Regions from separate parts of the Planococcus sp. VCh962 genome, predicted to be linked through region 1. Evidence: riboswitches for the same ligand, from Rfam matches in the RefSeq annotation. Region 1 holds a riboswitch; the other holds the start of a gene.
What was found. Region 1 has a riboswitch for preQ1 ahead of queF (preQ(1) synthase). Riboswitches for the same ligand answer to the same signal wherever they lie in the genome.
Positions count from the first base shown of each region.

Region 2: it holds a riboswitch for preQ1, as region 1 does, so the genes downstream of both, queC (7-cyano-7-deazaguanine synthase QueC) here and queF (preQ(1) synthase) in region 1, are expected to answer to the same signal.

Region 1 is NZ_JBYLHS010000008.1:63,819-68,216, reverse strand. It holds gene AC3AQ9_RS17460 (endonuclease/exonuclease/phosphatase family protein) at 8-850, shown strand; gene AC3AQ9_RS17455 (endonuclease/exonuclease/phosphatase family protein) at 1,031-1,879, shown strand; gene queF (preQ(1) synthase) at 2,049-2,543, opposite strand; PreQ1 riboswitch class I at 2,641-2,688, opposite strand; gene cypC (CYP152 family fatty-acid peroxygenase CypC) at 2,879-4,141, shown strand; gene AC3AQ9_RS17440 (phosphotransferase family protein) at 4,288-4,398, shown strand, end outside.
Region 2 is NZ_JBYLHS010000001.1:1,363,669-1,368,066, forward strand. It holds gene AC3AQ9_RS06885 (M1 family metallopeptidase) at 1-1,357, opposite strand, end outside; gene AC3AQ9_RS06890 (kinase) at 1,354-1,968, opposite strand; PreQ1 riboswitch class I at 2,279-2,322, shown strand; gene queC (7-cyano-7-deazaguanine synthase QueC) at 2,330-2,995, shown strand; gene queD (6-carboxytetrahydropterin synthase QueD) at 2,992-3,417, shown strand; gene queE (7-carboxy-7-deazaguanine synthase QueE) at 3,414-4,121, shown strand; gene AC3AQ9_RS06910 (STAS domain-containing protein) at 4,174-4,398, opposite strand, start outside.

The DNA of each region.
Region 1 (4,398 bases):
GGGTTGCATGCTTGAGGAAAGAAAGGAACCAGTTGTTTCTGTTAAAGTCATGTCATTTAACATCGCTCACGGTTTAGGAATGAATGGGATAGTGGACTTGGAAAAAACCGCTGGCATCATTGAAGACTCATGTGCCAATATTATTGCGTTACAAGAAGTGGACTGCTATTTTTCTTCCCGCAGTGCTTTTGTTGACCAGGCACAGTGGTTAAGTGAACGGTTGGGAATGCAAGTGGTGTTTGGAGCGAATTTGGATTTAGATCCGATTGAAGCGGGTGAACCAAGGCGCCATTACGGTAACGCAATTTTAAGCAAGTACCCGATCAAGTATACAGAAAATCATCGATTGACCCAAGTTCTCACAGATTTCGGAAAGAATGAGCAGCGCGGTGTTTTAGAAGCAGTGATAGAAGTGAAAGGAAATCTGATTACGGTATACAACACCCATCTTTCTTTAAAAGAGGAAGAATTGAAAATCAGTATTGGCGAATTGATCGGCATCACTGAAAAGCGCCAGTTTCCCCGAATTGTAATGGGAGATTTTAATGCACCTCCTGAAGATGGACAAATCAGAAGGCTAAACCGGCATTTTGCAGATACCTTCTTGAAAATGAAAAGAGGAGACGCTTATACGTATCCTTCGCCTTACCGAAACGAGGAAACAGGTGAAAACTTCAAGCCGGTTACCCGCATTGACTACATTTTTGCAGATCCTGAGTTGGAGCCGGTGCAGGTAGCGGTGATGGAGACCGATACTTCAGATCACCTGCCCATTGTGGCCGATTTTGTTGTATCCACAGCTAAAAAACACACTCAAGAAGCAGCACAAACAGAACTTCAGAAAGTCTAAGAGGGTATCTTGTCTTCTATAGAAAAACAAAAGCTGCTTGATATTTTTAGCTTTTGAATATCTTGAACTTTTTTTGAAATGAGCACATAAATAACAGCATTTTTTGTATTATTTTGCTACAATCAATGCATCCATTATCCCTTGCCAAGGACTCGTTTCATCTTAAAAGGAGATGTTTTTATGGAGAGAGAAAAACTCCCCCCCACCGTGCCCATAAAAGTGATGTCATTCAACATTGCCCACGGATTAGGCATGAACAATGTCGTCGATTTGGAAAAGACAGCAAGTGTCATCGAGCAATCAGGAGCGGAAATTGTCGGATTGCAGGAACTTGATCGGCATTTTACTGAACGTAGTGATTTTATCGACCAAGTAGACTGGCTTAGCAGCCGGCTTGGCATGTACGGAGCTTTTGGCGCCAATTTAGACTTGGAACCAAATGAACCCGAAAGGCCACGGCGCCAGTACGGCAATGCGGTGTTAAGCAAACATCCGATTAAATACGTTGAAAACCATTTGCTGACAAAAGTAATCTCGCCAATCGCCAATAGTGAACAACGGGGAATGCTGGAAGTTGTGCTCGAAGTAAAAGGGACTTACCTCAGTTTCTTTAATACGCATTTATCGTTAAAAGAGGAAGAGCTCAAGGTAAGTATTGATGAAATTTTGGAGATTACAGAAAAAAGCCGATTTCCAAAAATCATCACAGGGGATTTCAATGCAGCACCGGATCACCTGCAAATCAAAAGACTGGAAAATCATTACGATGATGTCTTCTTAAAATTAAATAAAAACAACTCTTATACGTACCCGGCTCCTTACGCACATGATGCTGATGGAGTAAAGTTAAAGCCGGTGACGCGCATCGATTATATATTTACAGATCAAAACCTGGAGCCTGAAAAGGCAACGGTCATCGAAACCGCTGTATCGGATCATTTGCCGATTGCAGCAGATCTAGTTCTGTCGAGAACAGCCAATGTGATGAAGTCTTCAGCACAAGCGAAAAATTTGAAGTTGTTTAAGTGAAATTTTATTAAGTAATTGAACTTTTACGGAGAATATTTTTCTTCAACTAATAAAAACTGTAGCCAGACTCGCTTTTGCGGAGTCTGGCTACAGTTTTTTTGTTTCTTTATTCAAATAACTCTACAGGAAGCGTTCCATAACCTAACTATGCTTAACTGAAAATGTTTCTTTACCGATTGGTGATGGTTTCCGGGTACATATCATGGTTCATCATCCGGTACGAAGCTATTTCTTCGTATTTTGTGCCAGGTTTTCCATAGTTCGTGTAAGGGTCAATCGACAAGCCGCCGCGAGGGGTGAATTTGCCCCATACTTCAATGTATCGAGGTTCAAGCAATTTGATCAAATCGTTCATGATGATATTGACCACATCTTCGTGGAAATCACCATGGTTGCGGAAACTGAACAAGTATAATTTCAAAGATTTACTTTCCACCAATTTTTTGTCCGGGATAAAGCTAAGGTAAATCGTTGCGAAATCAGGCTGTCCAGTCTGCGGGCAAAGTGACGTAAATTCCGGGCAGTTGAACTTTACGAAATAATCACGCGTGTGTAAGTTATCGATTGCTTCTAAAATATCCGGGTCATACTCAAAGTTATACTTCGTGTTTTGATTGCCGAGCAGCGACAAATGGTCTAATGTATCTTCGTTTCTTCCTGCCATAGGTAAAGGCCTCCTTCAAGTGTGTGGCTTGAGAGAGGCCGTATAAAAAACAGGAAAAGAAAAAGCCAAATCGCATGTGGATTTGGCTGAATTTCGTCAATCCATAGTTTTTTATAGAGGGTAAAATGCTATGAACCTCTCCCGTCACCGGGTTATTTATTTTTTACTAACCTCACTTATAGTAAAAGACTTTCCGTTCACTGTCAATTCTCTTTTTTTCCCAAAAGATCGAAGAAGATGCACCCTCACTTTAAGGGATATCCTTTGTTTGCGCGGTATATCGGTCGGGTAAGTTAACTAGAAAAGTTCCGCAATTAAAGGAGGAGTTGCAACTCATGGCAGAGACAAAACCAGTCCCCCGCGATAAAGGTGTGGACAACACATTAGCATTGATGACGGAAGGCTATCTGTTCATTCCAAACCGTGCAAGGGAACTGAATTCGGACATTTTCCAAACACGGCTGCTCGGTCAGAAAACGGTTTGCATGGTCGGGGAAGACGCGGCTCGTGTGTTTTATGATGAAAGTAAGTTTCGGCGGAGAGGAGCGGTTCCAAAAAGAGTACAAAAAAGCTTACTAGGAGAAAAAGCCATCCAGACAATGGATGATGAAGCACATAAGCATCGCAAGGAGCTTTTTATGTCGCTTATGACCCCTAGGCGGTTGCAGCTCTTAAACCTGTATGTGACAGAAGAATGGCGTTCTGCTGTAGAGAGATGGAGTGCAATGGAGGAAATCGTGTTTTTTAAAGAAGTGGAAGAATTGATGATGCGCGTTGCCTGCCGCTGGGCAGGAGTGCCTCTTCGGGAATCTGAAGTGGAAATGCGGGCACGTGACATGGGTGCTTTGATTGATTCATTCGGAGGTGCAGGGCCGAGGCACTGGAAAGGCAGAAAAGCGCGGGACCGGTCGGAAGAGTGGGTTGAAAAAATGGTGAAAGCGGTGCGTAAAGGAAAATTGAGAGCACCGGACGGAACTGCGCTTCGGGCCATGTCCTGGTATAAGCAGCCTAATGGAAAAAAGATGACAAGCCGCATGGCAGCTATAGAAATAATCAATATTCTGCGCCCGATTGTGGCCATCGGCCGTTATATCACTTTTGGGGCAGTAGCTTTGCATGAGCATTCGGAGACACGTGAAAAATTGGCTGTCAATAGAGGGGATTATAGCCAATGGTTTGTGCAGGAAGTACGGCGCTATTATCCATTCGGCCCTTTTACAGGAGCAAGAGTACGCCAGGACTTCGTCTGGCAGAATCATCGGTTTAAAAAAGGGACGCTTGTATTTTTAGATATTTACGGCACAAATCATCATCCTGAGCTATGGGAAAATCCAGAAGAATTTCGTCCGGAACGATTCCAGGACTGGAAAGAGAGCCCGTTCAGCTTTATTCCGCAGGGCGGCGGAGAATATAATTTGGGGCATCGATGTGCAGGTGAATGGGTGACAATCGAAGCGATGAAAACGAGCCTTGAATTTCTTGTAAGAAAAATGGAGTATGATGTACCGGATCAAGATGTAAGCTATAGTATGGCCAGAATACCTACTATTCCCAAAAGCCGTTTTGTTATTAGAAATGTACGTTTAAAGGGATATTAAGCCGGATATAAGCAGGCCTGCCTGAAGTTGGTTTATCCAAAAGGCAGGTCTTTTATGGATAAGAGAAACTTCAATCAACGGGGTTCTCCAATTCCTGCTGATTGTTAAAACGGGGAAATTACTGCCAAACGAAAAGAGGAATTGGAATGCTTGTTAATAATGCTGGTGGATTGTCAGCTGAAGCAATGGATTGGGTAAAAGAAATGTTGGGAGGAGAAGCGGTGCTTGTGCAGATTCAGCCTCTTGCTGGCGGGACA
Region 2 (4,398 bases), on a different contig from region 1:
CACCGTAATGATCTATGAAAAAATCTTTGAAAACCGGGCTGCTGACATATTTGAATTGAAACTCCTGATAATAAGCGGAAAGAAATTTCAGCGCTTCTTCCTGTCCTCCCCGTTCTTTGAAGAAATCCCGGAGCAATAAAGGCGCTTCCCCGTATACCGTTGAAACATATGTCCCTTCACTGAACTTTTCCAGTGGCAAATTCGCATAATTTGCGGTTCGGTAGTAAGCAGCAGAGTTTTCTGCTGAACTAAAGCCGTACTGTTCATCATTATAGTAATCTGCTAAAAAAATGGATGCCGCAAATTCAGTCAGGCTTTCATCTAGCCAAGCATCTTCGTAAGGATCATTGCCAACAATATAATAAAACCATTGATGGGCAATTTCATGAACTAATACTTCATCAAGAGCATCCCGAGTTTTGGCCACCTCTATGGCGTTCGGATATTCCATATAACCGTCATTCGCGATGATATCAAGTTCCGGGAACGGATTGTCACCGATATTTTCTTCAAAGAAAGTATAAGCCGCTTTTGCCTTGGCTATATTTTCATCGAGAAAGTCTTGGTCCATCGGCATAAACAGCCGCAGTACTGTGTCGTTTGCTTGAACCGATTCATACAGCCATTCTTCCGTATTCAAAAAAGACAAATAAAAATCTTTGATGCGTTCGCCTTTTATAGTGCCCGCGGAACTAGGCTCGATATTTCCTTCGGTGGCTGAACTCGCAACCAGGTAATTCTTAGGCATTGTATAATTCACTTCGAAATTGCCAAATCCTGTATGATACGATTCACCATTCATATCAAAATCTTGAATATCCCACCCATTATCGTATTGAGCCAGCATCGGATACCACTGAGCTAAAAAGTAATTATCCCCGTCTTGGGACAAACGCATACCGTTTCTCGGAAGCTTCAGTACATAATCTATCTCAACTCGACTGCTGCTCCCCGGCTCTAAAGCGTTTTCCAATTCAATCATTAGCTCATTATTGTCTAATTCATAGGCCAGTTCTTTATCCCCTTGTTTGACTGAATTGACGGTTATTTCTGCTGGTTCCTGTGCTAGCGCTGAAAGATCATCTGAATTTATGGCATTTGGCACAAGATAAAATCCGAGATTTTCAAAAGCATCTTCTGACTCATTTAAAACTTCTATTTCGGTGCTGATTTGAAAACGGTTCTGCTCATCCATTTCCAGCTCTATTTTATAGTCAGCACTCGCCCCCATTTCAGTTGAACCTTTTTCATTGCTGTCGCGCGACATAAAAATAAAAAGAGCTCCGACTAAAATCGCAGCAGCAGCCACCGCCAGTAAAATCCATATCTTCCGTTTGCCTGATGCCTTGCTGTTCATATAGAATCTCCTATCTTGCTGGTGGCATTTTCAAGCACCCAGTCAGCTTGTATTGCGGGCTTTACTGTTTCTTCGTAATACGCTTCCGCTTTCCAATAGCGCCGCTTCAATAAATCGGTATGATTTTTTAGATTTAGGGGTTCCCGAAAGAACCGGTCTTCTGCTGAACAATCCAAATACACCACATGATCAATAAAAGGACGCCATTCTTTCCGCTGCAAAAATACACCTTCAATCAAAATGACCCCCTCTTTCGGAAGTTCAATGGTTTTTACCCGCTGGCTATCCTGTTCAGCATCGTAAAACCATAACTTCAATAAATCAGCGGTTTTTAATTTGGCGAAGAAATAATCAGCCAAGTGTTCAGCTTCCCATTGCAGAAAGTAATATTCCTGCCACTCTTCCAATCCTGTGCCGTAGCGCCGTTTTCGTTCTACAATAAAGTCGTCGATGTGGAACAGATGAACCGCCACACCTTCATTTATTAAATACTTTTCCCATTGGCCGGCGAAAGTGGTTTTTCCTGAACGGCTTAGTCCATCAATTCCAATAATCGTTCTTCCTGAAAACTCTGCTACAGGAATATTTTTGATAAAATTGCTAAATTCCATTTTCACCTTCCGCTCAAACCTTTCCTTGATTCTTCTATTTACCATTCGACAATTGGCGGTTTTTCCCTTCAAAAACTTTAGAGAAACGGCTCGCCATATTTTATTATTGATAATCAAATTGGAGCCATTCGATCAGGAAACTGCTTTGAACCCCTTCAAAATAGTCCACAATAAAATTCACAAACCTTTGACTGTCACCTGGTGAAAATGATGCTGTGAAATGCAAAGTATTCATAAAAATAGACGGCAAATGAATTTTCTTTCTATTCTTTTGCTAATGCCGTTCTATGTTATTATTAACAGTGTTCAAAAATAAGAGGTTCGCAAACTCCCTCTCTAAAAAACTAAGGAGATGTTTCAATTGAAAAAAGAAAAAGCGGTTGTCGTTTTCAGCGGCGGCCAAGACAGTACCACTTGCCTATTTTGGGCTTTGAAAAACTTTAGTGAAGTTGCAACCGTGACATTCGATTACGGCCAGCGCCACTCTGCTGAAATCGAATGCGCACGGAAAATCGCGGAAGAACTCGGTGTGTCTTTTAAAGTGCTCGACATGACTTTGATCAACCAGCTATCAGCCAATGCGCTGACCCGTGATGACATCGAAGTGACAGCAAAAGAAGGAGAACTGCCTTCAACTTTCGTGCCAGGCAGAAATCACTTATTCTTCTCATTTGCTGCTGTTTATGCAGATGCCATCGGTGCTCGTCATTTAGTTACCGGAGTCAGCCAAACAGATTTCAGCGGTTACCCGGATTGCCGCGACACATTCATCCGATCGCTGAATGTGACATTGAACCTGGCGATGGACAAACAATTCATCATTCATACGCCATTAATGTGGCTTGATAAATCGGAAGTGTGGGAACTTGCCGATGAACTGGATGCCCTCGATTTTGTGCAAGAAAAAACATTGACCTGCTATAACGGCGTCCCAAGCACCGGCTGCGGAGAATGTCCGGCATGTATCTTGCGCAATGAAGGTTTGGCTGTATACAAAGAGCGGAAATCAGCAGGTGAGCCTGTATGATGCAGCAATTCTATCCATCTATTCCACATGAATTCCGTTTTGAACTGAACAAAGACTTAAATTTCTCAGCAGCGCATTTTATTCCAAGCGAAGATGCGGGACAGTGCAAGGAAATGCACGGTCATACCTATTTTGTCAATGTCACAGTCGGCGGAGATGAACTGGATGCCACTGGGTTCCTGATTGACTTTAAATCCATTAAAAAAGCCATCCATAAAAAATACGATCACTCGGTTTTGAATAATCACCCTGAATTCGAAAATAAGTTTCCAACAACTGAACTATTGGCACAGCAGATTTGGCAGTCCATCCAAGACATTCTCAAGGCTACTGTCAATAAACCGAATTGCCTTCAAGTCATAGTGCGCGAGACACCGACAAGTTATGTCGTTTATCGCCCGCGCAAGGAGGACTTGCTATGAAAATACCGGTAATGGAAGTTTTCGGTCCGACCATCCAAGGAGAAGGAATGGTCATCGGACAAAAAACGATGTTTGTCCGAACAGCAGGATGTGATTATTCCTGTTCTTGGTGCGACTCTAAATTCACATGGGACGGCACAGGCCGCAGTGTTTCAAAGCAGCCTGCTGACATCATCGCCGAGCTGAAGAGTATCGGCGGCGAAGCATTTTCGCATGTAACGATTTCTGGCGGCAACCCGGCCCTTCATAAAGGCATAGGAGAGCTTGTCGATTTATGCCACGAAAACGGCTGGAAAGTCGGAGTGGAAACACAAGGATCTATTTGGCAGGACTGGATGCCGAAAATTGACGACATCACGATTTCGCCGAAGCCGCCAAGTTCCGGCATGGTCACTGATTTCGATAAATTGGATGGCTTCTTGCAAAAGTTGGACGGCTCAAATGCCAGCTTGAAAGTCGTCATTTTCGACGAAGAAGACTTTAAGTATGCAGAAGATATCCACTTGCGCTATCCAGGCGTCCCGTTCTTTTTGCAGACAGGCAACAGCGATACAGCAACCACCGATGATGCACATTTGACGGTTGCTCTTTTAGAACGTTATGAATGGCTGATTGACCAGTCAATCCGTTCTGCGATTATGAACGACGCCAAAGTCTTGCCACAGCTCCACGCACTTGTATGGGGCAATAAACGCGGAGTGTAACTATAAGAAAAAGCGTGGAATCATAATAGATTCCACGCCTTTTTCTTTGTTATCAGCTGATGCTTTTTAAGGCTTGCTTTACAGTAGCAAATGACTCAATGGTTGACATGTCTATGCCGCTCTTAATGATTGTCTGAGCAAGATCCGGCCGCAGCCCAGCCGCAACCACATGAATTCCCATCAATTTAAGGGTGCTTCCAATTTGATGAATCGCTTCTGCGACTTGAACATTGATTGTTACTAGACCTGAAAAATCTGAAATAACATGATTCACATT